DNA from 2 places in the Curtobacterium sp. 22159 genome. Region 1 is predicted to be linked to the other one. Evidence: predicted binding sites of a transcription regulator. Region 1 holds the regulator's gene; the other holds the start of a gene.
What was found. Region 1 encodes HspR, which represses chaperone genes until heat shock. Its sites were predicted from a motif close to AAGTTGAGTCNNNNNGACTCAACTT; they were not measured.
Positions count from the first base shown of each region.

Region 2: the regulator HspR is predicted to act here: its motif matches at 2,567-2,591, upstream of ACTJKO_RS11925 (Hsp20/alpha crystallin family protein).

Region 1 covers NZ_JBQEPN010000001.1:414,594-430,364, reverse strand. The annotation lists partial or broken gene ACTJKO_RS02155 (Ig-like domain-containing protein) at 1-16, opposite strand, end outside; gene dnaK (molecular chaperone DnaK) at 318-2,180, shown strand; gene ACTJKO_RS02145 (nucleotide exchange factor GrpE) at 2,183-2,830, shown strand; gene ACTJKO_RS02140 (DnaJ C-terminal domain-containing protein) at 2,855-3,853, shown strand; gene ACTJKO_RS02135 (heat shock protein transcriptional repressor HspR) at 4,032-4,442, shown strand; gene ACTJKO_RS02130 (class I SAM-dependent methyltransferase) at 4,478-5,620, shown strand; gene ACTJKO_RS02125 (glycosyl hydrolase family 28-related protein) at 5,625-7,346, opposite strand; gene ACTJKO_RS02120 (DUF3060 domain-containing protein) at 7,462-7,875, shown strand; gene ACTJKO_RS02115 (O-antigen ligase family protein) at 7,956-9,248, shown strand; gene ACTJKO_RS02110 (oligosaccharide flippase family protein) at 9,248-10,537, shown strand; gene ACTJKO_RS02105 (polysaccharide biosynthesis tyrosine autokinase) at 10,595-12,034, shown strand; gene ACTJKO_RS02100 (ankyrin repeat domain-containing protein) at 12,077-12,943, shown strand; partial or broken gene ACTJKO_RS02095 (acyltransferase family protein) at 12,963-13,889, shown strand; gene ACTJKO_RS02090 (glycoside hydrolase family 1 protein) at 14,027-15,214, opposite strand; gene ACTJKO_RS02085 (alpha/beta fold hydrolase) at 15,237-15,771, opposite strand, start outside.
Region 2 covers NZ_JBQEPN010000009.1:105,247-121,017, forward strand. The annotation lists gene ACTJKO_RS11910 (SDR family oxidoreductase) at 1-777, shown strand, start outside; gene ACTJKO_RS11915 (manganese catalase family protein) at 809-1,690, shown strand; gene ACTJKO_RS11920 (hypothetical protein) at 1,772-2,092, opposite strand; gene ACTJKO_RS11925 (Hsp20/alpha crystallin family protein) at 2,103-2,543, opposite strand; gene ACTJKO_RS11930 (NYN domain-containing protein) at 2,763-3,500, shown strand; gene ACTJKO_RS11935 (MFS transporter) at 3,554-4,762, opposite strand; gene ACTJKO_RS11940 (ArsR/SmtB family transcription factor) at 4,818-5,132, shown strand; gene ACTJKO_RS11945 (hypothetical protein) at 5,298-5,480, shown strand; gene ACTJKO_RS11950 (MarR family winged helix-turn-helix transcriptional regulator) at 5,531-6,088, shown strand; gene ACTJKO_RS11955 (TetR/AcrR family transcriptional regulator) at 6,157-6,768, shown strand; gene ACTJKO_RS11960 (NAD(P)-dependent oxidoreductase) at 6,804-7,724, shown strand; gene ACTJKO_RS11965 (Gfo/Idh/MocA family protein) at 7,820-8,923, opposite strand; gene ACTJKO_RS11970 (sugar phosphate isomerase/epimerase family protein) at 8,920-9,720, opposite strand; gene ACTJKO_RS11975 (MFS transporter) at 9,887-11,095, shown strand; gene ACTJKO_RS11980 (carboxylesterase family protein) at 11,163-12,497, shown strand; gene ACTJKO_RS11985 (TetR/AcrR family transcriptional regulator) at 12,573-13,163, shown strand; gene ACTJKO_RS11990 (NUDIX hydrolase) at 13,276-13,716, shown strand; gene ACTJKO_RS11995 (VOC family protein) at 13,754-14,122, opposite strand; gene ACTJKO_RS12000 (nucleoside/nucleotide kinase family protein) at 14,192-14,839, shown strand; gene ACTJKO_RS12005 (SDR family oxidoreductase) at 14,876-15,709, shown strand.

The sequences.
Region 1 (15,771 bases):
TCTTGTTCTTGCTCATGGTTGGGTTCCCTTTCAAGGGGATCGGGGCCGCGTGCGTTTCGTCAGAGCGATCGGGTCGCCCGCGGCTCGCGGTCATCTTCTTGGCGGGTGAACCCCGCTGCACAACCAACATATCAAGTATCAACCTGAAATACAACTCTGTGCGATAGAAACCTTCTTGAGCCGTTCTGACGCAACTTTCAGCTCCCTGGGTTGACGCGCCTCCAGTCCGGAGTAGAGTTGAGTCCATCGGACGCAAGTCCGCAGACTTCCGCACCACGCGCCGCAACCGGCGCACCCTGACAGAAGGAGCACCACACATGGGACGTGCAGTAGGCATCGACCTCGGCACCACCAACTCGGTCGTCAGCGTTCTCGAGGGTGGCGAGCCCACCGTCATCGCGAACGCCGAGGGCATGCGGACCACCCCGTCGATCGTCGCGTTCACCAAGGACGGCGAGGTCCTCGTCGGCGAGACCGCGAAGCGTCAGGCGGTCACCAACGTCGACCGGACCATCGCGTCGGTCAAGCGCCACATCGGTACCGACTGGAAGGTCGAGATCGACGGTAAGCAGTACACCCCGCAGGAGATCTCGGCCCGCACCCTGGGCAAGCTCAAGCGCGACGCCGAGCAGTACCTCGGTGAAGACGTCACCGACGCGGTCATCACTGTGCCGGCGTACTTCAACGACGCCGAGCGCCAGGCCACGAAGGACGCCGGCGAGATCGCGGGCCTCAACGTCCTCCGCATCATCAACGAGCCGACCGCTGCCGCGCTCGCGTACGGCCTCGACAAGGGCAAGGAAGACGAGCTCATCCTGGTCTTCGACCTCGGTGGCGGTACCTTCGACGTCTCACTGCTCGAGGTGGGCAAGGACGACGACTTCTCCACGATCCAGGTCCGTGCGACCGCGGGTGACAACCGCCTCGGTGGTGACGACTGGGACCAGCGGATCGTCGACTACCTCGTCAAGAAGTTCAAGGACGAGCACGGCGTCGACCTCTCCACGGACAAGATCGCGAAGCAGCGCCTCAAGGAGGCCGCTGAGCAGGCGAAGAAGGAGCTCTCGTCGCAGATGTCGGCGAGCATCCAGCTCCCCTACCTGACGCTCACGGCCGACGGCCCGCTCAACCTCGACGAGACGATCTCGCGCGCACAGTTCGAGCAGATGACCTCCGACCTGCTCGACCGCACGAAGAAGCCCTTCAACGACGTCATCAAGGAAGCGGGTGTGTCGGTCAACGACATCTCGCACGTGGTACTCGTCGGTGGTTCGACCCGCATGCCCGCCGTGGCCGAGGTCGTCAAGAGCCTGACCGGTGGCAAGCAGCCGAACCAGGGCGTCAACCCGGACGAGGTCGTGGCCGTCGGTGCCGCTCTGCAGGCCGGTGTCCTGAAGGGCGAGCGCAAGGACGTCCTCCTCATCGACGTCACGCCGCTGTCGCTCGGCATCGAGACCAAGGGCGGCCTGATGACGAAGCTCATCGACCGCAACACCGCGATCCCGACCAAGCGGAGCGAGACCTTCACGACCGCTGACGACAACCAGCCGTCGGTCGCGATCCAGGTCTTCCAGGGCGAGCGCGAGTTCACCCGCGACAACAAGCCGCTCGGCACCTTCGAGCTGACCGGCATCGCCCCGGCTCCCCGTGGCGTGCCCCAGGTCGAGGTCACCTTCGACATCGACGCGAACGGCATCGTGCACGTGTCCGCGAAGGACAAGGGCACCGGCAAGGAGCAGTCGATGGTCATCTCCGGCGGCTCGTCGCTGCCGAAGGAGGACATCGAGCGCATGGTCCGCGAAGCCGAGGAGCACGCGGCCGAGGACAAGGCCCGCCGCGAGGCGAACGAGCGTCGCAACCAGGCCGAGCAGCTCGTCTACTCGATCGAGAAGCTCATCAAGGAGAACGACGACAAGCTCCCCGCGGACGTCAAGTCCGAGGTCCAGGGCGACGTCGACTCGCTGAAGTCCGCGCTCGCGGGTGAGGACGAGGACGCCGTCAAGGCCGCCTTCGACAAGCTCAACGAGTCGCAGGGCAAGCTCGGTCAGGCGATCTACTCGCAGCAGGACGCGGGCGCCGCGGCCGGTGGCGAGCAGGCCGCTGGTGAGCAGCCGGCGGACGACGAGGACATCGTCGACGCCGAGGTCGTGGACGACGAGGACGACAAGGACAAGAAGTAACGATGACGGATCCCAAGGACAACGTGCCGAACGAGGACGAGCCCCAGGTCGAGGGCGACGCCACCAACGCACAGCAGCCCGAGGACCTCATCGAGGCGGAGGGGCCGGACGTCGAGGTACCGACCGACGGCCCCGCCGCCGGCGGCCCCGAGTCAGACCTCTCCCCGGAGGACCAGGCACTGCTCGACGACGCGGCACGCGGGATGGCCGAGGACAAGCTGTCCCAGGCCGACCGCGACCTCGTCGCCGAGATGCGCGCGGACATGCTACGTGCGCAGGCCGAGCTGGTGAACTTCCGGAAGCGCGTCGAGCGTGACCGCGAGGCCAACCGCGAGGTCGCCATCGCCGAGGTCGTCCGTGCCCTCCTGCCCGCACTCGACGACCTCACCCGGGCGGAAGCCCACGGTGACCTCGCCGAGGGCCCCATGCAGGTGATCGCGCAGAAGATCCGCGGCGGGTTCGACCGGTTCAAGCTCGTGCAGATCGGCGAGAAGGGCGAGTCCTTCGACCCGAACATCCACGAAGCGATCGTGCAGCTCCCCACTCCGGGCGCCACCGGCCAGACCGTGGCGGACGTCGTCGAGCCGGGCTACAAGCTCGGTGAGCGTGTCCTCCGTGCGGCCAAGGTCGCCGTGGCGGTCCCGGCCTGATCCGCGACAGGAGGTAGGTGATCCATGGCCAGTCAGGACTGGTTCGACAAGGACTTCTACAAGGTCCTCGGGGTCTCCAAGGACGCCTCCGACGCCGAGCTGAAGAAGACGTACCGGAAGCTCGCGCGGCAGTACCACCCGGACTCCAACCCGGGTGACGCCGCCGCCGAGAACCGCTTCAAGGAGATCAGCGAGGCGTACTCCGTGCTCTCCGACAAGGAGCAGCGTCAGGAGTACGACCAGGTCCGCGCCATGGGCTCGGGCGCCCGCTTCACCGCGGGTGGCCCGGGCCAGGGCGGCGGCTTCGAGGACGTCTTCGGCGGCATGTTCGGCCAGGGCGGCGGGCAGCGTGTCCGCTTCGGTCAGGGCGGCGGCGGCGCGGGCGGCTTCGAGGACATCCTCGGCGGCATGTTCGGCGGTGGTGGTGGCTTCGGTCAGTCCAGCGGCGGGTACCGCGGCTTCGGCGGACCGACGAAGGGCCGCGACGTCACCGCGACGACGACGCTCGACTTCACGACCGCGATCGCCGGCGACACCGTCAAGCTCTCGCAGGGCAACGGCCGGCCGGTGAACGTCCGCATCCCAGCGGGCGTGGCCGACGGCCAGAAGATCCGGCTGCGTGGGCGGGGCGAACCCTCGCCCGACGGCGGCGAGGCCGGTGACCTCGTGGTCACCGTCACCGTCCGCAAGCACCCGGTGTTCGAGCGCGACGGGCAGAACCTCCGTGTGGACGTCCCCGTGACGTTCGTGGAGGCGGCGCTCGGCGCCACCATCCAGGTCCCCACCCTCGGTGGCGATCCGGTCAAGCTGAAGGTCGCGCCCGGTACGCCGTCGGGTCGCGTCCTCCGCGTCAAGGGGCGCGGCGTCACGACCAAGAACGGGACAGGCGACCTGCTCGCCACCGTGCAGGTCGCGGTGCCGTCGCACCTGTCGGACAAGCAGCGCGAGGCCGTCGAGGCGCTCGCGGCCACCCTGCCCGACGAAGACCCCCGCGAGGACCTCCTCGCCAAGGCACGCAGCTAGCGCTGCTTGCTGAAGAACCAGCCTGGGCCCACGCCGCCGGTACCCGCCCGTCGCGAAGCGGCGGGCGGGCCGTGCCGGTGGGGAGAGGCGCGGCGCGGCTTCCTGACGGACGCCCGCCGCGCCTCCAGTCTGGTTCCCGGACCACGCGAACGACGGAAAGGAACACGCCATGACCGACATGGACGAGAACTCGCCCGTCTTCGCCATCGCGATGGCGGCGGAGCTCGCCGAGATGCACCCGCAGACGCTGCGGCAGTACGACCGGCTCGGCCTGGTCGTGCCTGGGCGTACACGCGGCGGCTCGCGCCGCTACTCGATGCGCGACGTCGCGCAGCTGCGCGAGATCGCGCGGCTCGGCTCCGAGGGTGTCTCCCTCGAGGGCATCCGTCGGGTGCTCGAGCTCGAGAACGAGAACCGGGCGCTGCGCGCTCGGGTGAGCGAGCTCGAGACGGCGCTGGCCGACCAACTCATCAACCGGCCGGGCGCGCGCGTGTTCGCGGCGACGGCGTCGGGTGCCGCGATCTCGCTGAAGGCCGGGTCCAGGCCGCAGCGGAACACGCAGATCGTGCTGTACCGCGGGCCGCGCTGAGGCTCCCGACCGCGGACGCTCGGTACGCTGGCGCGATGCCACCGGACTTCGCCGACTTCTTCCGCCGTCGCGACGACGATGCGCCGGACCTCATCGCGATCGACGGCACCGACCGTTTCATCCTCGACGAGGCACCTCACGTGCACGGCGACGCGCTCCGGCAGCCCGGCGAGGTCGCGGTGGTCGACGACCGCCACGGCGTCCTGACGCTCGGTGCGATCACCGTGCACGGTGCCTCCGACGTGCGGGTCGTGCAGGACTCCCTGGTCGGTGTCCGTGCGCTCGAGGCCAACGCGGGCACGTTCGGCCGCCGAGGGTTCCACCACCCCGAGTCGCTGGAGCAGGCGTTCCGTGACGTCCGACTGGTGCTGCTGCGGCTGTCGAAGTCGAACGACCGCCTCGACGAGGTCGCCCGGGCAGTGGCGCGGTGGGCTGCGCCGGACGTCGTCCTGCTCTGCGGTGGCGTCTCGAAGCACATGAACCTGTCGCAGAACGACGTCCTCCGCCGGTACTTCGGTGAGGTCACGGCCTCACGGGGACGGGGGAAGTCGCGGTTGCTCATCGCGCAGGACCCGTTGCGCGCCTCTGCCACCCGGGCGGACACGATGAACCCGTGGCCGCGGTCCGTGCACGTCGACGAGCTCGGCATGACCCTCGTCGCGCACGGCGGCGTGTTCGCCGGCACCTCGCTCGACCAGGGCACGCGGGTGCTGCTCGGCGTCATGGACGACGCGGTCCCGACCGCGCGCACCGCGGTGGACCTCGGCTGCGGCAACGGTGTGATCGCCACGGCGATCGCGCTTCGTCGACCGTCGCTCAAGGTGATCGCGACCGACGTCTCAGCCATCGCGGTCGCCTCCACCCGCGCGACCGCGGCGGCCAACGGAGTCGCCGACCGCGTCACCGTCGTCCGCACGGACGCGGGCGACGAGCTCGCCGAGGGGTCCGCGCAGCTCGTGCTCTGCAACCCACCGTTCCACGCGGACACCACGGTGACCACCGACGCGGCCGAGGCGATGTTCCGGAACGCCGCCACGATCCTCCAGTCCGGCGGTGAACTCTGGTGTGTCTGGAACTCCCACCTGCGGTACCGGGGCGCACTGGAGCGGAGCGTCGGCACGACGCGTGAGGTCGTCCGGACGCCCCGCTTCACGGTGACGGCGTCGCGCGTTCCCTGACTCCTCAGCGGCGGTCGATGACGACGTACTCGACGATGTGGGTGTCCGGACCGGGCGCACACGGTTCGGCGCTGCAAATGACGAAACCGGTGCAACCGGCGGCCGTCTGCTCCAGCTCGACGTAGAGCGCGAGCAGCGCCGTGCCGGGTTTCCGGGGCATGAGGAACACCGCGGGCGCGTTCGGCTTCGGCTCGGAGAACGTGACCCGCACCAGTCGTTTCGAGGCCTTCGTCGAGAGACGCCACCAGACCTCGCCGAGCAGATCCGTGCCGGGGCCGCGCTTCGAGAGCTCGGCCCAGCCGCCTGACCCGATCGTCGCGTCGGGTGGGGTGACGGTCGGTGCCGTCGTCCCGGCGACGCCACCGGGAACCCGCACGGAAGTGCCGAGCTCCAGAGTGCGTTCGACGATCACGTCACGGGCGACATCGAGGTCTCGCGTGACGGAGAAGTCGCCGGCTGCTGTGGTCGCCCAGTACCGCAGCGCTACGTCGTCCGTCCTGTTGTCGACCACGCGTTCGACGCCGTTCTGGGTGCGGAACGAACAGCCGAGCACGACGGCGTCGAACGCGAACGACTCGTCGATCACGACACCGGGCGCGACGCAGTACGCGAACCGGACGCCGGTCGCGTTGAAGCCGCGACCAGAACCCGTCACGAGGATCGCAGCGGTCCGTACGGCAGAACCGCTGTGCTGGTGGAACTGCCCGCCGACGATCATGACACCGCCCTGTTGGTCGCGGACGTCGCCGCCCGGACCCGAGGCGACCGTGGCACCGGCGGGAGCGCGCTGGGCATAGCGCAGCATCGGCGCCGGAGCACCGACCAACTGCGGCGCCAGGAACGTGAGCGCACGCACGTTGCCGATGTCGACGAGCGGACCGCGGTTCAGCTCGGCGCCCGGGGTGTCGAGGGTCGACTCCACGTGGATGCCGACGAAGGTCAGGTTCGACGCCCAGTCCTGCGTGAGGTCGTCGCCCGCCCCGATCGCGAGGGCGGTGTTCCCCGAGCGCTCGATCGTGAGACTGTCGAACACGGCGAAGTTCGTGGCTCCGTCCATAGGCGAGCCGATGCGCATCGCCGGAAGGGTGTCCGTGCCGCAGAGATCCACGAACACGGTGTCCCACCGCGCGTTGTTGAGCGAGAGCACATCGATCCCCACCCCGCGGAACCGGATGACCCGGACATCGCGGAGCTGCGCCTCGAATCCCCCCTCGACCGCGATGCCCGTGCGGGCGGCCCAACTGCTGCGGTCCATCGTCGCGCCCGGAGTACGGAAGTTCCGGCCGTCGACGACGAGCCCGTCGAGGACCGCACCGCCCGGGGTCGCCGGGCCGACGAGCGTGACGAGCGGCGCCGTCGAGGCTGTGCCCACGGTCGGGACGATCGAGACTCCGCCGTACGCGCCGGCTCGAGGGTAGCGGGAGAGGCCCCCGCCCACCCCGATGAGCCGGACCTGCGCGGGAACGCGCAGTTCGTCGACAGCGTAGATGCCCGGCGGGAACAGGACGGCGCGGGGCACGGCCTCCGCGTTCGCCCAATCCATCGCTCGGCGAAGCGCATCCGTGTCGTCGTGTCCGTCACCGGCGGCACCGAAGTCGGAGACCGATCGGATCACGTCCGGCTCGGTGGCGCTCGCAGCTGACGCGGATCCGGCCGCGACGAACGCACCCAGCACTCCGGATGCCCCGCCAGCGATCCAGGACCGGCGCGTGGTCTCTCTCGACATGCGGCAAGCATGACACCGTGGCGAGACTGGCGCGCATCATTTGTATTTCACATTGTCATTTCATGTGTTATCTTGGAGGGGCCGGAGTGACCGGCCCCGACCGACAGGAGTCCTCATGAAGAAGCTCATCGCTGCCTCGATCACCGCTGCCGCCGCCGTCGCCCTGCTCGCGGGTTGCTCGAACTCCACCCCCGAGGACGCGACGACCGCGACCGCGACGCCCGAGCGCACGAAGTCCGCCGCCGCAGCGAGCAACACCTGCGAGGACGGCGTCCTGACCGTGACCGATTCGAAGGCCGCGAAGCAGGCGCTCAAGCAGGGCTGCGACACCGTCTACCTGCTCACGAGCGGCGTCGACCTGCAGCTCGGCGCCGTCAAGTCGCTCGGTATCGAGGGCAGCGACAACACCGTCGAGGTGGAGTCGCTCGACTCGATCTCCATCCTCGGCACGAAGAACACCGTGCAGCACGGTGGCGCGGCGCCGAAGGCGGACAACGTGCAGGACGGCAACACCATCACCGCCAAGTGAGCCCGAGCGGGGCCGGATCACCCGAACCCGGCCCCGCTTCCCCGTAGCACCCTCGGAACTCCTGGTCAGGAAGGCGTCCCATGCTCGGCATCGCGATCCTCATCGCTGCCCTCGGTCTCGCGCTCGTCTCGCTGCGGAACCTGCTCGTCCCGCTGGTGGGAGCGATCATCAGCTTCGTCGCGATCCCCGAGGTGAGCGTCTGGTCGATGCCGCTCCCGGTCGTGGGCGGCGTGAACGTCGGCGTGCTCGTGATCATCCTGACAGCGGCGACGCAAGTCGTGTTCCGGCTCACACGGTACGTCGCGGACGTCCTCGCGGCGCCGGTGATCTGGATCGCGCTCTCGGTCTGGATCGTCGGGGGCACCATCACCAACTTCCTCGCTGGGATCCCAGCCCCCGGCGCATGGCTCGAACTCGTCCTCGCACCGCCGCTCGCGTACCTCCTGCTCCAACGTCTCGTCGCCGAGTCCCCAGCAGCACCGCGGTCCCTCGCGCGCATCATCGTGGCCGTCGCCGCTGCAGAGGCGCTCCTCGCCCTCACGATCTGGGCGGGAGCGTTCCCCCAGCCGTTCGCCGACGCACACGCGACATTCAGCTACTGGTGGGACCCGGAGTTCACCAGGGCGCTCGGCACCCTCGACCATCCGCTCGCCCTCGCCGGGTTCATGCTCGTGGCCACACCGCTCCTGCTGACAGTCCGTCGCAACGCCCTCGTGATCGCGCTCGGCGCCCTGTTCCTCGCCACCATCGCCGCGGCCGAGTCCCGGGGCGCGCTCCTGCTCGCCGCTGTGGCGTTCGTCGTGGTCCTGGTACGGCGGCGGGTCTCCTTCGTCACCACGCTCGCCCTCGTCGGCACGGCTGCCGCCGCGGTCGTCGCGGTGCTGTCCGCCGCTCCCGAGCTGGTGAGCGGGCTGACCGAGAAGCTCTCGGATGACAACGGATCGGCCAATGCCCGAGTCCTCGGGCTGGCGGCCGGGCTGCCGAGCACGCTCGAGAACCCGGTCGTGGGCGGCGGCCAGGGAACGGCGTTCGCGACCTCGCAGGAGATCGGGCTCGGCACGAGCTTCGAGAACCCGACGGTCATGACCGCCCTCGATTGGGGGCTGGCCGGCACGGTGGCGTTCACCCTCGCGCAGCTGCTCGCGATCCGACGGGGCTTCCGTCGCGGCGGCGTCGGCGGGAGCGCGTCGGCCGGGCTCGTGCTCGCGCTGTACCTGCAGACCTACAGCTCGTACGCACTGCCGTCCGGCACGTCGATGCTGTTCTGGCTCGTGCTGGGACTCGCCCTGACGCCACGGACCGGACCGGCGTCGGACGGACACACCACGACGTGCCCCCGACCCCTCCGCACCTTGACGACGGGAGCACTCTGATGCACCGCAGTGTCCGCGACACCTTGACGAACTTCGCCGGCAACGCCTTCGCACCGCTCGCCGCGCTGGCCACCGCGCCGATCCTGGCGTCCGGACTGGGCGTCGTCGGACGGGGTGAGGTCGCCGGAGCCACCGCGCCGCTGCTCCTCGCCGTGAGCCTGGCGTCGCTGGGGTTGCCTTCCGCCGTCAACCACTGGGTCGCCCGGCACGCCGCCCACACCCGGCGTGTCGTCGGCCTCGCCCTCGCCGTGAGCGCCGCGGTCGGCGTTGCACTGACCGTGGCGATCACCTCGGTGAGTCGTGCCGTCGCGGACGGCGACGGCGTCGTGGCCGGGCTGATCGGCCTGGCGTCGGTCGCACTCGTGCCCAACCTGGCTGCCGCACTCCTGCAGGCGGTTGCCGCAGGTCGGCACGCCTGGCGTCTCGTCGCAGCAGAGCGTTTCGTCACGAACGGCCTGCGATTGGCAGCCCTCCTCGCCGCGGCACTGACCGGCACTCTCTCCGGAGAGTTCGCCGTGCTGGTCATCGCGCTGTCGCCGATCGTCGGGGCGACCCTCTACCTGCCGCTCCTCCGCCGGAGCGTGGATGCGCCTCCGGCGGAGCGTGCAAGCGCCCGCGCCGTCCTGTCGTACGGAGGCCGCGTCTGGTTCGGGGCGCTCGCGGGGATCGTCCTGACCCGCCTCGACCAGGTCCTCCTGCTACCGCTCGCCGGTGCGACCGCGCTCGGCCTCTACGCCGTCGCCGTCAGCCTCAGCGACATCCCCCTCGTGGTCGCGAACGCCGTGCGCGAGGTGACCTTCTCACGGCAGAGCACGACCACCGATCACGCCGCCCTCGCGCGGACCTCCCGTCTGACCGGGCTCGCCGTCCTGGTGGCGTGCGCCGCGGTCGCCGGAGTGCTGCCGTGGTTCATCCCGACGCTGTTCGGCCCGGAGTTCGCCCCGGCGACGACGGTCACCCTCGTCCTCCTGCTCGGCTGCGCGGTGAGCGTACCCGGGTCCCTCGCCGGCGTCGCGCTGGCGGCTGCCGGCCGCCCAGGGCTCCGAAGCACCTCGATCGCCCTCGCCGCGGTGTGCAACCTCGCCCTGCTGCTGGTGCTCACCGGACCACTCGGGGTGCACGGCGCGGCGCTGGCGACGCTCGGCGGCACCGTGGTGTCGAACGGGTTGAACCTCGTGTTCGCACGCCGCACCGTGGGCATCCGTCTCTCGACGTTCGTCGGGCTGCGCAAGTCCGACCTCGCACCGATCCGAGCGCTCCTCCCACACCTGCGGAGCGCGAACCCGTGACGCAATCGCTGTCGTGTGTTATGTTATATATGACAACTCGAACCTGAAGGGCACATGATGGACTTCCACGAATTCGTCCGCGTCATGCGCACGCGCTGGCTCAGCATCGCGTCGGTGCTCGGATTCGGCATCGCCGCGGCGGTCGCGGTGACCCTGCTCACCCCGGTGACGTACTCGGCGAAGACGTCGCTGTACATCTCCGTGCAGGGCTCCACCGGTACGGCGAGCGAGGTCGGTCAGGGCAACAGCGCGGCGCAGCAGAAGACGCGGTCGTACGCCAACGTCGTCCGGAGCGCTCGGGTACTCGACCCCGTCATCGACGAGTTCGACCTCGATGTCACGCCGGCGTCGCTCGCACGGCGGATCACGGCGGGTACGCAGCAGAACACGGTGCTGCTCACGGTCGCGGTGACCGACACCGACCCCGCGATGGCGGCGAAGCTCGCGAACGCGATCGGTGCGAGCTTCACGAAGGTCGTCTCCGAGAGCCTCGAGAAGCCGGTGAGCGGCGGCGACAGCCTCGTCCGGATCGAGACGACCGACCCCGCCACGGTGCCCGGCGCACCGAGCGGCCCCAGGAAGAGCGTGAACCTCGCCCTCGGACTCGCGGGCGGCGCGATCGGAGGCGTCGCCCTCGCCCTGCTCCGCAACGCCGTCGACACCCGGATCCGCCGCACGAGCGACATCGAGACGATCACCACCGCCCCGGTCCTCGGCGAGATCGCGTTCGACACGAAGGCCGCGTCCGAGCCGCTGATCGTGCACTCCGACCCGCGCAGTACCCGCTCCGAGGCGTTCCGCGGCCTCCGCACGAACCTGCTGTTCGTCGACCCGGACGCCCACCACGGGAAGACCCTCGTCGTGACCTCCGCGATGCCGAGCGAGGGCAAGACGACCACCACCGCGAACCTCGCGCTGACCCTCGCCGAGAACGGCGCTCGGGTGGCGCTGGTGGACGCAGACCTCCGTCGCCCGCGCATCGCCGACGTCATGGGGATCGAGGGCGCGGTGGGGCTCAGTGACCTGCTCATCGCCCGCGCCGAGATCGAGGACGTCGTGCAACCCTGGGGCACGGGGGCGCTCTCGGTCATCCCGGCAGGCGCGACGCCGCCGAACCCGAGCGAGTTGCTCGGCTCCCAGGCGATGCGGGCACTGATCGAAGAGCTGGAGACCCGGTTCGACCACGTCCTCATCGACTCGCCGCCGCTGCTGCCCGTCACCGACGCGGCCATCCTCAGCAAGCTCACCGCTGGAGCGATCGTCGTGACCGCCGCCGGCAAGTCCCGTCGCCCGCAGCTCACCCGCGCGCTCGAGGTCCTGGACGGACTCGACGCCCGGATCCTCGGGATCGTCGCCACCATGGTGCAGCGGAAGAACGCCGGCTCGTACGGGTACGGCTACGGCTACGGGTACGGCGAGACCGCGGCACCCGTGGCGCCCAACGACGATTCCGGTGCGAAGCCCGGGCGCCGCGCCAAGGCAGCAACCGCTCGCTGACGTCCGCCCAGCTCGCCTCCATCGCACCGATATCCTCGGACGGTGCGATGGAGTCGAGTGGGTTGGCCTGCGGTCGGGTACGTCTCACTCGAGGACATCGACGGCTACCCCGAGTACCTCGCACGGCTGCTCTCCGACGCGCCTCCCACCGTGGCGGCGCTCGCGTCCGTACGGTGGAGCGATGCCAGGGTCGCCGAGTGGTACACCGAGGACTCCGGTCGCCACGATGCGGCGGGTGTCGACGGGACGACGACGCAGACCGTGCACGCGGTCGTCATCGTCCGCAACGACGAGGTGCTCGACACGGCGGACGGCCTCTGGCGCCGCTGGAACCACGCGCGCGTCACGCTCCGCTTCGACCGCGCCGTGACCGAACCGGCCGATGTCGGAGAGCTGGACCTGCTCGCCGGTGACGTGCAGGTCTCCCGCGGCGAGATCGCCCACATGGACGCCGACGTCTGGGAACTGCGCCTGCTGTTCTCGCCGACCGGCGAACTCGCCGTGCACTTCCGCGACGTGTCGGTGCAGGTGCACACCGTCGCCGAGGAAGAGTGGGCGCGCCTGGAACACCGAGATCCCCACGGGTGGGCTGGCCCGGTACCGGATGGCTGGGTCGAGTGGGCCACGCCCGCCGTCCGCGCCGCGGCCCACGGCGACGTCGGAGGGCTCTCGCTCGCGCTCGACGGCATCGGAGTCGATCCCACGGACATCGACGAGCTCGATCCCCGCTGGGGGTTCGCGCCCGTGCACGCAGCGGCGTGGTTCGACCGGCGCGCGGTCACCGAGGCGCTGCTGGAGCGCGGAGCGTCCGTCGACCTCCAGGACGTCGAGGGCCGGACCGCGCTCGACCTGGCCCGGGAGCGCGGATCGGATCGGGTCGCGGAAATACTCCTGGCGCTCCAGGTGTAGTACTTGATATTCTGGTGAGGTGCAGCAGCGATCACCGGAACTCGACGGCCTCCGCGGTCTCGCCGTGGTCCTCGTCGTCGTCTCACACGTGTCGAACAGCTTGTCCCTGTTCGGAGGGATGGTCGGGGTCACGATGTTCTTCGTGCTCTCGGGCTTCCTCATCACGCGCAACCTGTTGCGGGAGCACGAGCGGAGCGGGCGGATCGACCTGTGGCGCTTCGCGGGCCGACGCCTCGCCCGACTCGCGCCGGCACTCGTGGTCGTCGTGCTCGTCGGGGTGACGCTCGCGGTGACGACTGCCGACCCCTGGGCGACGACGCTGCCGGCGGTGACCGTGTGGTTCGTGGCACCGATCGCCAACGTCGCTTCCGTCAGCGGCATCGACCTCGGTCCGTTCGAACACTTCTGGTCGCTCGCGGTCGAGGAGCAGTTCTACCTGGCGTGGCCAGTCCTCCTGCTGGTCGCGCTCCCTCGCCTGCGCGCGACGACCGCGCTGCGGTTCGTCATCGGCGTGACGGCGCTGGCGTTGGCGTGGCGGGCGTTCGCGAACGTCGCCGGGGCTCCCGCCTGGGCCACGCATGGTCTCGACACGAGCGCGTACGCACTGCTGCTCGGCGCTTCGGTCGCGTTCGTCCGGCGCCGGACGGTCGCGCAGTTGCCCTCGTGGACCGGTCTCGCCGCGGTCGTGGTCTGCGTGGGGCTGGCGGTCGGGCCGTCACTGTCCGCGATCGTGACCGCCGAACGCCTCGGCGTGTGGGTCGAACCGGTCACGGCGATGCTGACGGTGGTGGTCCTGCTCGCGGCCCCGGCGCGCCTCGGTGTCCTGCGGCTGGGGCTCCTGCGGTGGTTCGGCACGATCTCGTACGGGCTCTACCTGTGGCACTTCGTCCTGTTGACGGTCGCGCCGGGTGGCAGCGCGTCATCCGGCGTCCAACGGATCGCCGTTGCCGCCGTGAGCGTCGGCATCGCGGCGACGTCGTGGTACGCCCTCGAGCGGCCGGTGCTCCGCAGTGCGGCGCGGCGGACTGCGCTGCGCGCGTCGCCCGCTGGCACCGCGCCTCCAGTTCGTCAGTCGGCCGCGCCTCAGACGGTGAGCGCGTTCGCCGCAGCGACCCGCCCGTACCAGCGCGCCGAGTCCTTCGGCGTCCGGGCGAACGTCACCGGGTCCCACGACACGAGCCCGAACGTCGGACGGAACCCGGACGCCCACTCGTAGTTGTCGAGCAGGGACCAGTGCTGGTAGCCGAGGACCTCGATGCCGTCCTCGATGCAGGCGTGGATGCCCTCGAGGGCGCCCTGCGTGTAGGCGACCCGGCGGGAGTCGTCGGCGGTGGCGATGCCGTTCTCGGTGATCATGAGCGGCACGTGTCCGGAGAGCTCCCACGCGCTGCGGAGCCCGTCAGCGGAGGCGCCGGGGTAGAACTCCCACCCGGTCAGCGTGGTCTCGACGTCGTCGGCAACCGGCAGTGGGCCGTTCGGTCCGATGAAGGTGCGGGTGTACGCCTGGACGCCGAGGAAGTCGTCACCGGCGGCCTGCTCGAGGTACCAGTCGTCGCGCGGGTAGCCGTACTCGCGGAGCATCTCCTCGGAGCCGGGCTCGCCGTTCGGCTTGAACGCCTGTGTCGCGATGGTCCAGCCGGACTGCAGGCCGGACACCTGGGACAGGACCTCACGGGAGCGCTTGTGCGACGCGAGCAGGGCGTCCGCGACGCCGAGGTCCGGGTTCGGCAGGCCGTACGCGACCAGGTTCGACGCGTCCTCGCCGCCCGCGAGCATCGCCGCGATGTTCGGTTCGTTGATCGTGCAGACGTAGCGCACACCGTCCTGCACCACGGGGAGCGCGGCCTCGGTGTAGCGGGCGAACAGGTCGGCGGCGTCGGGGGCACGCCAGAAGCCGTCGCGCTCGAACCAGCGCGGCACGGTGAAGTGCATGAGGGTCACGATCGGCTCGACGCCGAACTCGTGGCAGGCCTCGACCATGCGCCGGTAGTGGTCGATCTCCGCGCGGCTGACGAACCCGCGCTCGGGCTCGATGCGCGCCCACTCGATGCTGAACCGGTAGGAGTTCAGGCCGAGGTCGGCGGCGATGCGGATGTCCTCGCGGTAGCGGTGGTAGCTGTCCGCGGCGTCGCCGGAGGGTTCGACGATGGTGGTGTCGGGCTCGTGCTCGTGCACCCACCAGTTCGAGTTGACGTTGTTGCCCTCGATCTGGTGCGCGGCGGTGGCGGCACCCCAGAGGAAGCCCTTCGGGAAGTCGAGCGTGGTGATGATGGGTCCTTTCAGTGCGCCGGCGTCAGTGCGCCGACAGGAAGTCGTCGAACAGCGCGAGGGTCGCGGCAGGGTTCTCGACGTGGGGTCCGTGGTAGCTCGTGGGGATCACCTCGTACCGGGCTCCCGTGTCGACGGCCATCTGCCGCTGCCACGGGATCGGCCACGCGCCGTCCCACTCGCCGTGCGCGACGAGGACGGGGAGGCCGGTGGCGCGGAGTTCGGCGGAGGAGTCGGTGTGGTCCTCGAGGATGTGTCCGCCGGCGACGACGCTGAGCGGGCTCGTGGCGTCGAAACGGTCGCGGACCATGCGGACGTCGTCGGGCAGTTCGTCGTCGGGACGGCCCGCCCAGAGTGGGTTCGTCGCATCGAAGAGCTGCCGGAGGTTCCCGCCCGTGTCGTGCAGGATCGTCAGCTCGGCGACCTTGCGGTAGGGCCAGCCGTACGGGCCGGAGCAGAACTGCACGACGTCGCGGAAGGACGACGGGGACGCGATTGCCGCCGCGCGGGCGATCACCCCGCCGAGCGAGTGCCCGATGAGGTGGACGGGCGCCCCGTCG
Region 2 (15,771 bases), on a different contig from region 1:
CACGGGGAGGAGTCCTACCGGGGGGCCGGCAAGCTGACCGGCCGACGGGCGGTGATCACCGGCGGGGACAGCGGCATCGGCAAGGCCGTCGCCATCGCCTTCGCCCGGGAAGGGGCGGACGTCCTCATCAGCTACCTCCCAGAGGAGGAGGACGACGCGCAGGACACGAAGCGCTGGATCGAGGAGGCCGGCCGGAAGGCGGTCCTGCTCCCCGGCGACGTCAGTGACCCGGCCTACTGCCGGAACGTGATCCAGACCGCCGTCGACGAACTCGGCGGACTGGACGTCCTCGTGAACAACGCGGCCTACCAGATGACGCACGAGACGCTCGAGGAGATCAGCGACGAGGAGTGGGACCACACCCTCGCGACGAACCTCAGCGCCTACTTCCACCTCGTGAAGGCCGCGCTGCCGCACCTCGGCCCGGGGTCGTCGATCATCGGGTCGAGCTCGGTGAACTCCGACAACCCGAAGCCCGACCTGGCGCCGTACGACGTCACGAAGGCGGGCGTCGCGAACCTCTCCGCAGCGCTCGCACAGCTGCTGGGCTCGCGGGGCATCCGGGTGAACAGCGTCGCGCCCGGGCCGATCTGGACACCCCTCATCCCGTCCACCATGCCGCCGGAGGAGGTCGAGCAGTTCGGCAAGCAGTCGCCGCTCGGACGCCCCGGGCAGCCGGCGGAACTCGCTCCCGTCTACGTCCTGCTCGCCAGCGACGACGGCAGCTACGTCTCCGGGGCGCGCGTCGCCGTGACCGGCGGCACCCCGATCCTCTGACCGAACGACCGAACCGAAACAGGAGAACGATTTGTACTTCCACAAGCAAGAGCTCCAGTTCAAGTCCACGCCCGACAAGCCCGACGCCGTCTACGCGCGGAAGCTGCAGGAGGTGCTCGGCGGTCAGTACGGTGAGATCTCCGTCGCCTTGCAGTACCAGTTCCAGGCGTGGAACATGCACATGCCCGGCAAGTACCGCGACCTCGTCTTCGGCATCGGCGCCGAGGAGATGGGGCACGTCGAGATGCTCGCGACGATGATCGCGCAGCTGCTCGAGAAGTCGCCGCTCGGCATCACCGAGGACGCGGTGCAGGACGACCCCACGGTCGCGGCCATCGTCGGCGGAACGGACGTGCAGCACGCCATCGTCGCCGGCGCCGGAGCGCGACCCGTCGACAGCAACGGGAACCCCTGGCAGGGCTCGTACATCACCGCCAGCGGCAACCTGCTCGCCGACTTCACGGCGAACGAGAACGCCGAGATGCAGGGACGTGTCCAGGCTGCGCGGCTCTACCACATGACGGACGACCACGGCGTGCGGGACCTGCTCGGCTTCCTCATCGCCCGTGACACCATGCACCAGAACATGTGGGCGTCGGCGGCTGCCGAACTCCGCGAGGCGGGGATCGAGGACTTCCCGGTGCCGAACAAGTTCCCGGAGTCGAAGCAGGCGAACGAGGTCGCGTACCAGTACCTCAACTTCTCCGACGGCGCGGAGGCCGGCAACGGCCCCTGGGCGAGCGGCCCCTCGTTCGACGGCAAGGGCGAGTACTCGTACCACGACGGCCCCACCACCTCGGTGCCGATGCCGCCGCCCACCCACCCGGACTCGCGCTTCTACGGCACCACCGAGCTGCCGAACATCGTCGAGAAGACCGCGGGCGTGGTGCAGGACAAGCTCAACAAGGAGTGACCGCACGACGACGGCGGGCGGTCGGACCTCGGTCCGGCCGCCCGCCGTCGTGTGTGTCTCCGGTGTGGGTACCGCTGGGCGTCAGCGCCCGGACCCGACGAGTTCGCGATCGTCGTCCGACGGGTCACGGTCCGGCTCCTGGTGGTCCACGTGGAACAACCCGGAGTACGCCCGCACCGCGCTCCACCCTGCGACCACCGCGATGGTGCCGACGACGCTCGACACCCACGGCAGGGCGAGCGAGTGCTCCCACGCGCCGGGCACGGTGACCCACGCGAGGAACGTCCCCGTCAACCCGCCGGTGAGCCCGAGGAGCATCGCGATCTGCCGGTCGAGGCTCGTCAGGGTGAGCGCGACCGTCACGGCGATGACCGCTGCGAGGGCGTTGAGGATCTCGAACAACGGCGAGCTCCTAGTCCCCGCCGTTGCCCGCGCCGACCGCCAGCTGCTCCTGGCCGCCGTTCACCGAGACCGCGATCTTCCGCGGCTTCGCGGACTCCTTGACCGGGATGGTGATGCTGAGCACGCCGTTGTCGTAGCCGGCCGTGATGCGCTCGGCGTCGAGCCCGTCGCCGAGCGTGAGCTGCCGGACGAACGTGCCGGGCTGCCGCTCACGCGTGATCCACTGCGAGCCCTCGGGGGCGCCGAGGGTGCGCTCCGCCCGGATGGTCAGGACCGAGCCGTCCACGTCGATGTCGACCGAGCCCGGGTCGATGCCCGGCAGGTCGACGTCGAGGACGTAGTGGTCGCCGGTGCGGTACAGGTCCATCGGCATCGAACGGGGTCCGGCGGAGCCGAGCAGGGAGCCGGCGAGACGGTCCAGCTCGCGGAACGGGTCGAAGTTCATCGTCATCGGAATCAACTCCTTCGTGTCTGTCATTGAGTCCCCTCGACTCAACTGTCTTCGTTTTAGCACTCGACCCTCAGGAGTGCCAAAAGATCGCTCGGAATCCGCTCGGAACCGGGCTCGGGCGACGGCGGTCAGTCCTCCCCAGTGGGTGGGGACGGAGTCGGTTCTGACAGCGACGCATCAAAGGGACGGCCCGCGCTCTGGCGCCGCTACGGTCTGGCCATGCGGGTCGGGGTCTACATCGACGGGTTCAATCTCTACTACGGAGCACGCAGCATCTGCGGGCGGTCCACTCCAGGCTGGCGATGGTTGGACCTCCGCGCACTGTCCGAGCGCGTACTCGCCGGGCCGGGTGCCTGCTGGGTCGACGACCCCGAAGTCGAACGCGTGGTGTACTGCACGGCGCGGGTGAACGGTGCGGACAACGTGGGCGGACAGCGAGACCAGGACACCTACCTCCGCGCACTGCACCGGCACGGGGCCGTCGACGAGGCCGCCATGGGCCAGTACGTGTCTCGCGTCGCGACCGCACCCTTGGCGACACCGGACCGGCGGGGACGCCCGCAACTCGCGCGCGCGAGCTGGCCGCTCCAGGTCCGTGACGACGAGGGCGTCGACGTGCCCGGGGCGACCTTCATGGCTTCGGTGGCACGTCGCGAGGAGAAGGGGTCAGACGTGAACGTCGCTTCGCACCTGCTCATCGACGTCCTGACGGGACGTGTTGACGCAGCGATCGTCATGAGCAACGACAGCGACCTCGAGTTCCCGATCCGGTTCGCTCGGGGGCACGTGCCGCTCGGACTCGTGAATCCGACGCCGGGGTACCCGGCGGGGAAGCTGAGCGGCGATCCCGGCGACGGGGTCGGAGGTCACTGGTGGTACCGGCTCAACGCGACGGACCTCCGTGCAGCGCAGCTACCAGAGCAGATCGACCACATCCGGAGACCCCGCGGCTGGTAGCGTGTACTCATACCGCTCGGCCCCTCTGGGGCCGAGTTTTCTTCTTCCGGCGATCAGTTCGACCGCCGTATGCGAGGGGTCGCAGCGGTGCGGACGCCGACGAGGACCGCGAGTACGGACCCGACCGTCAGGACCGCGCCGGCGACCGGGACGACCACCGGGCCACCCGACGGACCGGACGACAAGGCGGCGGAACCGATCAGCGGCGCGAGGGCGATCCCGACGTACATGGCCGTGGAGTACCAGGACAACGAGATCCCGGCTGCCTCGGGGCGGAGCTCCACGAGGAGGTGCTGCAGCGGCACGACCGCCGCGAACGCCACGACGCCGACGGCGAAGTACGTCAGGGCGGCACCGATCGGGGTGCCGTCCGTGGCGGAGAGCACGGCGAGCACGACCGCCTGCGCCGTCAGCGTCCCCACGAGCACGCGCGTGGTCCCGAGCCGGTCCACCAGGCGGCCGGCGACGAGGTTCCCCACGACGCCGCCCGCTCCGTAGACGAGGAGCAGGACGGCGAGCATGCCCGTGTCGGAGCCGACCGCCCGCGACGTGACCGCAGCGCTGAACAGGTACACGAGGTTGAACGCGGTCGTCAGGAGCACCGATCCGACGAGGGCCGCGCCGACGCCGGGACGCCGGAGGACGCCGAGCCGCTCGGTCATCCCGACCGCGGTACCGCTCGGGACGTTGCGCACGAGCACGAGGATCGCCGCGGCCACCGCGAAGGCGCCCACCGCCAGGACGGCCAGCGGGAGCCGCCATCCGCCGACGCCGGCGAGGGCCGTGCCTGCCGGTGAACCGACGGCCGTGGCGAACGTGAACCCGAGCGCGACCGTGCCGATCGCGCGGCCGCGTCGCTCCGCCGGCACCATGGTCGGCGCCGCGGCGGTGGCCGTCGGGACGAGTGCGGCGCCGCCGACGGCTGCCAGCGCTCGACCGACGTCGAACACGCCGACGCCGGACGCGGCGGCCGCGACGCCGGTGCCGACCCCGATCAGCACGAGGCCGGCCGCCATCAGGTGTGCGCGGTCGACGCGGGCGAGCAGGATCGAGACCGCGGGGGACCCGAGGGCGACGATGACGGCGTAGAGGGTGATGGACAGGCTGACCTGGGACTGGGGCGCCCCGAGCGAGCGGGCGATGTCGGGCAGGACGCCGGCGATGACGAAGGCGTTGGTGCCCACGACGAAGAGTCCGGCCGCGAGCACGCTCAGCCGGACGGTGGCCGAGCCGGAGTCGTACGATGGTTCGACGGATGTCATACGGTCAGCGTACGTCCTCCGTTCGATGATTGTCGAACTGTTTTTCGGAGGACGTGTGCCCGACTACCCCGTGCCGTCGATGGACGAGGTGCAGCTCGTCGACGTGATGCGCGCGCTCGCCGACCCGACGCGGCTCCGCATCGTGCAGATCCTCGCCGACGGGAAGCCTCGACCGAAGGCCGTCGAGCTGTGGGACGTAGACGTCACGAAGGCGACGATGTCGCACCACTTCCGGATCCTCCGCGAGGCCGGACTGACCCGGACGATCGTCGATGGCCGTTCGCACGCCATCCAGCTCCGGCGCGACGAACTCGACGCCCGGTTCCCAGGGCTGGTCGCGGCGGTCACCGGTGGAGGCGCCGGTCACTGAGCCGCCGGCGCCGGGGTGAATTACACGGAAGTAGTTCACGTGCTCGAACTGTTCGATGCGCGAACCGTACAGAACACGAATAGTTCGTTGCGCTGATCGTTCAGTTCGTGAAAGTCTTCTGATCGTCCGCAGGGGACAGCAAGGAAGCAGGAAGGCGGTATCGAAATGCACAGCACGTACACCGGGATGCCGCGACAAGCACGCCTCGGCGGGACGCACACCCGCGTCGGCCTGACCGACCCCGCCGTGATCGACGCGTACGTCGAGCGCCGCATCCAGGACCCGTCGCTGCTGTCGAGCCGCGCCGAGCCGTCCTACGCGGACTTCTTCACCGCACCCGCAGCGTAGGGTCCGGCCCACCCGACCCCGACCTCCAGGCAGAGAGAACACCTGACCAGATGCCGCTGACCGTCGTCCGCCGTGAGCACATGCACCTCTACGCCCGGGAGCCCCGGTCGCGTGCCGCGAAGAGCGCCGTCGACGCGCTCCTCCGGCTGCAGCACGCCGAGGAACAGCAGCTCGAGCAGGCCCGGTCCGAGAGCGGCCTCACCAAGAACGAGTTCCTCGCCGTCCGGTACATGCTCCAGGCGCACCGTGACGGACGTCCGATGGGGCCGAAGGACCTCGCCGTGATGCTCAACGTGTCCAACGCGTCCGTGACGAAGATCGTCGACGGACTCGTGGACAAGGGCGACTTCGTCCGCGCCCCGCACCCGACCGACCGCCGGGCCCAGGTGCTCGAGCCCACGGTGCAGGCAGCGGAGAAGATCGACGCGTCGTACGCCCGCTTCCACGAGGCCGTGGTCGAGGTGATGGACCACCTCTCCACCGAGGAGAACGACGTCCTCGCACGTTGTCTGTCGCAGATCACCGAGGCGCTCGCGGACGGTGCGCCCGTGCCGGTCGACGAGTACACGGTCGATCCGGACGGGATCGCGGAGCCGTACGACTCCTGATCCGACGGCCGGGTGGCGGGGTCGAGCCGCGCCTCCCGGAAAAAACCTTCCAGCGGTAAGTTGGGGGGATGACGCAGCCTGCCGACGACGAAGCGGCCGCACCGCGACGCGGTGGGTACCGGAAGGGTGCCGAGCGTCGGGCGCAGATCCTGGACGAGATGATCCGGATGGTCGCCGACCAGGGGGTGGACGCGTCCTCGCTCCGATCGGTCGCGGAGGCGCTCGGCATCACCCACGCCGCGCTCAGGCACTACTTCCCGAGTCGTGACGAACTGCTGCTCGCCGTCTACCGCGAGCACGAGGTGCGGGAACAGAGCGCTCCGGACCGCATGAAGTCGGCCATCGGGGACATGCGGGAGAGCGCCTCCCGGAACCGGGCGGTCCCAGGGCTCGTGCAGCTCTACACGACGCTCGCGGCCGACGCGGTGCAGGAGGGGCACCCGGCCACGCGGGAGTTCATGCGCGAGCGGTTCACCCGACTCCGAGCGGACCTCGCGACGCTGATCGAGGCGGACCAGGCCGCCGGACGGATCCGGGCGGACCTCGACCCCGCCGACCTCGCGAGCCTCAGCATCGCCGCGTCCGACGGCTTGCAGGTGCAGTGGCTGCTCGACCCGGACGCCGTCGACGGCGAGCGGGTGCTCCGCCTGCTCGAGCAGATCGTCCCTCCCGGCCGCTGACCCCGCCACCGTCAGCGGTCTGCCACACTCCAGGCATGAGCACGGAGCCAGCACCGGACGGCATGGTCCGTCCGCGGATCGGGATCGTCGGTGTCGGCCGCATGGGCTCCGCGGTCCTGCGCCGACTCCTCGGTACCGGGTGGACGGTCGCGGCGCACGACCTGGACCCCGGGCGCGACTCGGAGGTCACCCGGGCGGGAGGCCGGTGGTGTGGCGACCTCGTCGAGCTGGTGCGGTGGGCCGACGTCGTGCTCACCGTCCTGCCCGACGGCGACGTCGTGCGCGACGCACTGACGGGGGAGGTGCTCGCCGCTGCCGGGCCCGGAACGGTCTGGGTCGACCTGACCTCGGGAGCCCCCGACACGACACGGGCCCTCGCGGAGCGTGCCGCCGCGCAGGGGGTGCTGCTGCTCTCGGCGCCGATCGGGGGATCGCCCGACGACGCCCTGCACGGCCGGCTGCAGTTCTTCGCCGGTGGCCCGCCGGAGGCGCTCGTCGCTGCGCGTCCCGTGCTCGAGACGCTCGCCCGCCCGGGTGGGATCCGTGTCGTCGGCGAGGACGCGCCCGCGACGCAGACGGTGAAGCTGCTCGTGAACGCGCTCTGGTTCGCCTCCGCCGTCGCCACCGGCGAAGCGCTCCTCGTCGCACAGGCTGCGGGGATCGAACCCGGGCGGATGCAGGAACTCCTGTCCGGGACGGCCGGGGCGAGTGCTTTCTCCGACGACCACTTCGGCCGGTACCTCGGCGGCGACGACCTCGAGACCTTCGGCATCGACGGTGTCGTCACGGAGCTCCGGAACCTCCGGGCTGCTGCGGGTGACCTCCGCACGCCGGTGCTCGACACGTCCCTCCGACAGCACGAGGACGCCCTCGCGCACTTCGGGCCGGCGCTCGGTGAACTGCTCGGTGTCCGGCTCCTCGAAGAGCAGAACGAGCGGTCGCTCCGCGGCTGCTGACCCGGGCCGTCGTGGCGGAGGTGAGCCGCGCCTCCTGGCTCGTGCACGTGGAAGGGCCGGCCCCGACGGGACCGGCCCTCCCACGAAGTGAGGGACTACGCCGTGAGCACCGCGGCCGACGGATCGAAGTCCTCCGGCAGCGGCGGGATCGCGTCCACCGTCGACGTGATGTCCACCGCGGACCCCGACTCCGCCGCGTCGCGGATCCCCAGGAGCACGTCGAGGACGTGCAGCGCGACCGCACCCGAGGCGCGTTCCGGCCGGTCCTCGGCGATGGCCCGGGCGAGCTCGACGACGCCCGTGCCCCGGCCCCAGGTGGAGCCGACCGCCTCGAGCGTCTCGGGCTCCTCCTGGCCGTACCGCCAGAGCCGGGAGGCGCCCTCGAACGTGTTCGGGTCCGGCAGCGAGATCGTGCCGAGCGTGCCGTTGATCTCGACGAAGCCCATGCGCGGCAGGGCGTGCTGGAACGAGAACGTCGACTGCGCCGACTGGCCGCCGGCGAACTCGATCAGGGCCGCGTGGTGCGTGGGCACCTCGACCGGGAACGTCTCGCCGGCCCGGGGGCCGGAGGCGATGGTGCGGCGGTCGAGGGACTTCGACGACACGGCCTGCACGCGCGAGGCGGTGCCGAAGGCGTGCACGAGCGTCGTCACGTAGTACGGGCCCATGTCGAACAGGGGGCCGGCGCCGGTGGCGAACAGGAAGTCCGGGTTCGGGTGCCACGCCTCGGGTCCGGGGACGTGGAACAGCGTCGTGGCGGTGAGCGGCTCGCCGATGTCACCGCGGGCGATGGCGCGGAGCGCGGTCTGGATGCCCGCACCGAGCACGGTGTCCGGCGCGGTCGCGACGCGGAGCCCCTTGGCCTTCGCGGACGCCAGGACCGCGGCTGCCGAATCGTGGTCGGTCGCGATCGGCTTCTCGCTCCAGACGTGCTTCCCGGCGTCGATGATCTGCTGGTCGACCTCGGCGTGCGCGGCGGGGATCGTCAGGTTGATCACGATCGAGACGTCGTCACGGGCGAGGAGCTCCTCGACCGTGCCCGATGCGCCGACGCCGTACTCCGCCGCCTGGGCAGCGGCGCGGTCGAGCAGCACGTCGGCGACGAAGCGGACCTCGACATCGGCGAACTTCGTCAGGTTCTCGAGGTACTGCGTGGAGATGTTGCCGGCACCGATGATGCCGATCCCGACACGGGTCACTTGTCGTTGTCCCGGAGCCACGCGAGCGACTCGGCGATGCCCTCGAAGACGTCACCCTTGTACGCGTCGAACTCGACGACGCGGATGGCCTGCGGTGCGGCGGCGAGGATCGCGGGGACGTCCACGTCGCCCTGGCCGGCCGGGGTCTGGTTCTCGAACGCACGCTGGAGCGCCTCGGGCACGATGAGCGCGCTCTCGGACGAGGGCAGCGCGGTGCGGATGTCACCGTCGACCTTGCCGTCCTTGACGTGGATCGCGACGACGCGGTCGCCGAGGCTGCGCAGCACGGCGGGGGCATCGGCGCCGCCGACGGTCGCCCAGAAGGTGTCGACCTCGAGGACGGTCTCCGGCGAGAGCTGCGAGACGAAGAGCTCGTAGACGGTCTTCCCGTCGACCTTGTTCGTGAACTCCCACTGGTGGTTGTGGTAGCCGAACCGCAGGCCACGAGCGGCGGCCTCGGCGGTGAGGACGTTCACCCGCTCGGCGATCTTCGCCACGTCGTCGGCGGTCTGCCAGCGGTCCGTCGGGATGAACGGGTCGATGACGGTGGTGATGCCGAGGCGCTCCGCGGCGTCCCAGATCGGGGCGGTGTCCTCGGCGTCGATCACGGCGACGTGCCCGGACGGTGCGGCCAGGCCGGTGTCGGCGAAGGCCTTCTCGAGGTCTGCGGCGCGCTCGACGAACGCGTACGGCTCGACGTTCTCGTAGCCGATCTCGCGCACCCGGGCGATGGCCTTGTCGAGGTCTTCGGCGATGGCGTCGCGCAGCGAGTAGAGCTGCACAGAGGTGGTGGGCATTGCAGAGGCTCCTTCGGTCCTGTCTGGGTGTCGCGGCCCGTCGAGGAGGGAGGCTCCGCGGCGAGGTCGAGAACGACGCTACCCCAGAAACCACCCGGTGTGTAGTTTTGTGCGGTTCGTGACGGCCCACTTGTGGTGGCGGCGGTCGAAACGGTTCGATGGCGGCATGCAACGCACGCGGGTCGACGGGGACCGCACCGAACTCGCCGGGTGGCGGAACGCGATCATCGTGGCCTTCGCGATCGGCGGCGTGAGCCTGGCCGCATGGGGACCGCGTCTGCCCGAACTCCGCGCCGCGCTGGGCGTCGACGTCGGCACGATCGGGCTCATGCTCGGAGGCGTCACGGTCGGCTCGATCGGTGGCCTGCTCAGCGCGGCACCACTGCTGCGCCGGCTCGGCGGCCGACGTGCGCTCACCGCCGTGGTGGTGCTGGTGCCGGCGGCGATCGCCGTCGTCGGTCTGGCGGCAGCGCTCCACTCCGCCCCGCTCGCGGCGGTCGGGTTCGTCGTCGCCGGTGCGGGCATCGGCGCGCTCGACGTCATGGCGAACATCGAGGGCACGGCCATCGAGGCGCTCGCCGGACGCACGCTGCTCCCGTTGATGCACGCGGCCTGGTCGGGAGGCGCGGCCCTCGGCGCCGGGATCGCCGCCCTCTGCGCGTGGCTGGGCATCTCCCCGTCCGCCCAGCTGCTCGGCGAGGCCGTCGTCATCCTCGTCGTGGGCGTGGTCGCCCTGCGCGGCATCCCCGACGGCACCCGTGCCGAGGAACACGACGACACCCTGTCCACGGGACGACGTCTCCGGCAGTGGGCGAGGGGGTGGGCGGACGCCCGACTCCTGCTCATCGGGCTCGTGATGCTCGGCGTCGAACTCGGCGAGGGGTCCGCGAACAACTGGCTCGCCCTCGCCACCACCGACGGGCACGGGCAGACCGCGGCCGTCGGCGCCCTCTTCTTCACGGTGTTCGCGGTCTCCGAGGCCGCGACGCGGGTCTTCGCCGGACCCGTCGTCGACCGGCTCGGCCGGGTCAGCACCATCCGGTGGACCACGGCGCTGGGCATCGTCGGAGCGGTCCTGTTCATCGTCGGCGGCACGTGGTGGCTCACCCTCGTCGGCGTCGTGCTGTGGGCGGTCGGCGTCTCGATGGGGTTCCCGCTCGGCATGTCCGCGGCCGCCCAGAGCGGGCCGAACCCTGCCGCCCGGGTGAGCGTCGTCGCCTCGATCGGGTACTTCGCGAACTTCGCTGGCCCGCCGGTCGTCGGTGCGATCGCCGAGCGGGTCGGTGCGCTCGGTGCGCTGTGGCTCGTGGCCGTGTTGTTCGTCGCGGCGTTCGCCGCGTCGGGTTCGCTCCGACCGGTGGTGCGACGCGACTGACGACGGACAGGAGGCGCGGTGCCGGTCGCGGGGCGCGCCTCCCGGTCGGTCTGGATAGCGTGGACGGATGCTCCACGCCGACCAGCCGACCTGGGACCCACCTGCCGGACGCATCGCCGGCACCGCCGACGGGTCCGTCGCCCGTGCACTCGGGATCCCCTACGCCCAGGCGGAGCGGTTCGCGCCTCCCGAGCCGATGCCGACGTTCGACGAGGCGTACCCGGCGACCGCCCCCTCGCCCGTCGCTCCCCAGCCGGAGGCGACGTTCGTGGACCAACTGCTGCACCCGGTCGAGGGGCTCGTCGTCGACGAGCACTGCCAGCACCTGTCGATCACCGTGCCCGCGGACGTCGAGGCCGGCGAGCAGTTGCCCGTCATGGTGTGGATCCACGGCGGCTCGTACGTCATCGGTGGCGGCGACCTGCCGATCTACGACGCACGCGACCTCGTCACCGAGCAGCGCGTGGTGTTCGTCTCGGTGACCTTCCGGCTCGGCCTCCTCGGGTTCCTCGGCGACGGCGAGCGCGTCCCGGCGAACCTCGGGCTGCTCGACCTCGTCGAGGCGCTGCGCTGGGTCCGGACGAACATCGCCGCGTTCGGCGGCGACCCCGACCTCGTCACGGTGTTCGGACAGTCCGCCGGAGGTGACGCGGCGGCCCACCTCATGATCAGCGAGGGTGCAGCCGGGCTCTTCCGACGTGCGATCATCCAGAGCGCACCGCTCGGGCTCTCCCGCGGCCGGGCGAGGATGAACCGGGCGATGCTCCGGGCGATCGGCGTGGTGCACCCGGACACGCCGCTCGACGAGGTCCTCGAGCGGCAGGCGCTCGGGACGCGTGCCGCGGCACCGTTCGGCCTGCCCGGTGGGATGCCGTTCGGCACGCAGTACGGGTACGCGCCCCTGCCCGCCGAACGGGACACCGACCGTGCGTGGAGCGCTGTCGCACCGGACGTCGACGTCCTGATCGGGTCCGCCTCCGACGAGGCGGGCATGTACGTCCCGCTCGTCCCCGGCCTGCGCTCCGTCGCCCGGCTGCGTGCGGTCCGGCCGTTCCTGCGCTGGCTGCTCGTCCGGCCGCTGTCCGACGTGATCTACGGTCGCGACGTCCGGCGGTTCACCGAACGCCACCGGGCAGCGGGTGGGCGGGCGACCTCCTACCGACTGCACCGCGGCGTCACGACCGAGCCGACCGGAGCGGTGCACATGAGCGACCTGCCGCTGCTGCTCGGCGGTCACGACGCGTGGGCGGGTACCCGCTTCGTCCGGGAGCAGGACTGGCCCGAGGTCGAGCGGCGCGGGCGAGCGTTCCGGGCGATCTGGGCGGAGTTCGCACGCACCGGCAGGGTGACCGCCGCAGACGACGAGACACTGACGTTCGACCGGGATCCAGCCGCCGCTTGACGACCGTCGCGTGATGACCGTCGCCCCCAGAACTGGCGGTCGCGGGCCCTGCCGGCGCCGCGGAGAATCGAGCGCATGCCCGAGTCCGACGCCGACCTGCGCGCCCGTATCGTCACGAGCGCCATCGAGGCGTACCGCGCCGCCGACTTCCACTCGGTCGGACCCGCCGAGGTCGCCGCGCACGCCGGGGTCCCCGAGCTCGAGGTCCGACGGGTCTACCCGATGTGGGAGCTGCTCGTCGTCGCCGTGACCGACCGGTGGAACAACGGCAACCGCCGTGCGCTCTGGGGCATCGCCGAACGCTCCGGAGCGGTGGCGTACCTCCGGGCCCGACTCGAGGCAGGCCGTGACGAGCCCGCACTCGTGCGCCTCCGGGTCGCCCTGCTCAGCGCCGCGTCGAGCCCGGACCACCCCGCTGCCGGATGGTTCCGCGGCCAGTACACGCATTCGTTCCAGGACCTCACCCTCGCCCTCGCGCGGGACGTCGTCGCCGGGCGCGAACCCCGCGGCACCTCGCCCCGGCACGCCGCCGAGCAGCTCGTCGCGTTGTACGAGGGGCTGCAGCTCCAGTCGCTCCTGCGGGAGGACAGCGAACCGCTCGCCGGCTTCGACCGCGCGGTCGCCCGGATGCGCGCCGGGTGGGCGGCGGCAGCCGTCAGCGCCTGAGCGGCGGGGGCCGTCGGCGCCTGAGCGGCGGGGGCCGTCGGCGCCCGAGCGGCGTCCGGGAGGCGCGGCGCGGCTCTGCCACGGCACAGCGCGCACCTGGCATGGTCGGCTGATGGAGTACACGGACTACGACACCCGGCTCGCCGCCTACGGCGTGATCACGGACGGTGACCACGTGCTCCTCGCCAAGCTGCGCTTCCCCGAGGCCGGGACGTGGACGCTGCCGGGCGGCGGCGTCGAGTTCGACGAGACCGTGGAGCAGGCCGTCGTGCGGGAGATCCGGGAGGAGACGGGGTTCGAGGCCGCCGTCGGTGACCTGCTCGGCATCCGGCACCACATCGTCCCCGCCGAGCGGCGCATCCACGCCAACGGCCGGGCGATGAAGGCCGTGCAGGTCGTGTTCCGGGCGTCGATCACCGGCGGCGCGCTCCGCTCCGAGGAGGACGGGTCCACCGACGAGGCCGCGTGGGTGCCGGTCGCGGAGCTGCCGCACCACCGCCACGGGCTCATCGTCCCGATCGCCCTCGGCTGGGCGGGAGCGCTCTCCCGCTGACGGGATCAGCCCGGGACGAGCCGCACGAACGGCGCGGTCAGTCCTCGATGACGCTCAGGACGTTGCCGGACGGGTCGGTGAACCACGCGATGAGCGGACCGCCCTTCCGGTTCACGCCCTTCTCGTCGGTCATGCCCTCGTAGGGCAGGAACGACACGCCCTTGCCGGTGAGCTCCTCCACCGCGGCGTCGACGTCCGGCACCGGGAAGTTCAACACCGTGAACGATGCCGCCTCGTGCGCGGGCCCCTTCGGGTACACCAGCACACGGTGTCCACCGCCGAGGTGCAGGAAGAGCATGCCGTGGTCCTCGCTGACCTCGACCCCGAGGACGTCCTCGTAGAACGCCCTCGCCTCGGGCACGTCCCGCACCGAGAACCCGCTGAACGCCTTCGTCGCATCGACCATGCGGCAAGTGAACCACCCCCGCCGACGGTCGGTGCACTCTGCCAGGATGAACGCGTGCTCCCGCCCGAGATGTCCGTCGACGAAGCGGTCCAGCGTGCGATCGAGCTCGCCCGCGACGACCGCCGCACGGTGCTCGGCATCGCCGGGGCGCCGGGTGCGGGCAAGTCCACGCTCGCTCGGCGGGTGGTGACGGCGGTCGACGCAGCCCTGGGCCCCGGGACGGCCGTGCAGGTCCCGATGGACGGCTTCCACCTCGCCAACGCCGCACTCGACGCCCTCGGCCGGCACGACCGCAAGGGCGCGATCGACACGTTCGACGGCGACGGGTACGTGGCACTCGTGCGTCGCCTCGCCGACTCGGGCACCGACGGTCTCCCGCCCGACGGTCCGATCGTGTGGGCGCCGGACTTCGACCGGCGCGTCGACGAGCCCGTCGCCGGGAGCATCGCCGTCCCGCCGGCCACGAGGCTCGTGGTGAGCGAGGGCAACTACCTGCTCGACGACAGCGAGCCCTGGAACGTGCTGCCCGAACTGTTCGCCGAGACGTGGTTCTGCACGGTCGACGACGCGGTCCGGATCGATCGCCTCGTGGGTCGGCACATGCGGCACGGCCGCGACCACGAGGCGGCCCGCAGCTGGGCGGTCGAGGTCGACGGCGTGAACGCGGCGAGGGTCGCTGCCACGGTGAGCCGCGCCTCCAGGACCGTGCGGACCTGACCACCGACCGACGAGACGACCACGACAGGAGCGACCATGACCATCGCACTCACCGGCGCGACCGGACACATCGGGGGCGCGGTCGCGCGGGCGCTCGCCGACGGCGGCGTGCCGTTCCGCATGATCGTCCGGGACGCGGCCCGCGCGCCGCAACTCCCGGGCACACAGGTCGCCGTCGCGTCGTACGGTGACGCCGAGGCGAGCCGGGCGGCCCTCGAGGGCGTCGACCTCCTGCTCATGGTCTCGGGCGCGGAGGCCGTCGACCGCCTCGCCCAGCACCGTTCGTTCGTCGGCGCCGCAGCGACCGCCGGGGTCCGCCACGTGGTCTACACCTCGTTCGTGGGCGCTGCAGCCGACGCGACCTTCACGCTGGGGCGCGACCACTGGGCGACGGAGCAGGCGATCCGGGCGACCTCGATGGCGCACACGTTCCTCCGCGACTCCTTCTACCTGGACTTCGTCGAGGACCTCGTCGGCGAGGACGGGGTGATCCGCGGGCCGGCCGGCGACGGCGCGATGGCCGCCGTTGCCCGGGCGGACGTGGCGCGCGTCGCGACCGAGGTCCTCCGGAACCCCACGGCGCACCTGGACCGGACGTACGAGTTGACGGGTCCTGCGGCGATCACGCTGCGGGAAGCGGCGGCGACCGTGTCCGAGGTCCGCGGTCGTGAGGTCACGTACCACCCGGAGACCGTCGAGGAGGCGTACGCCTCGCGTGCGCGGTGGGACCCCGAACCGTGGCAGGCGGACGCCTGGGTGAGCACCTACACCGCCATCGCCGAGGGGGCGTTGGCACGCGTGACGGGGGACGTCGAGCGGGTCACCGGGCGTCGGCCGCTCTCCTTGCGCGAGGTGCTGGTCGACGGCTGACGCGGCGGCCGCTCGTCGGGCGAGTCGGCGACGCGCGTGCCGCGCCGCGTGTGCGCCGACGC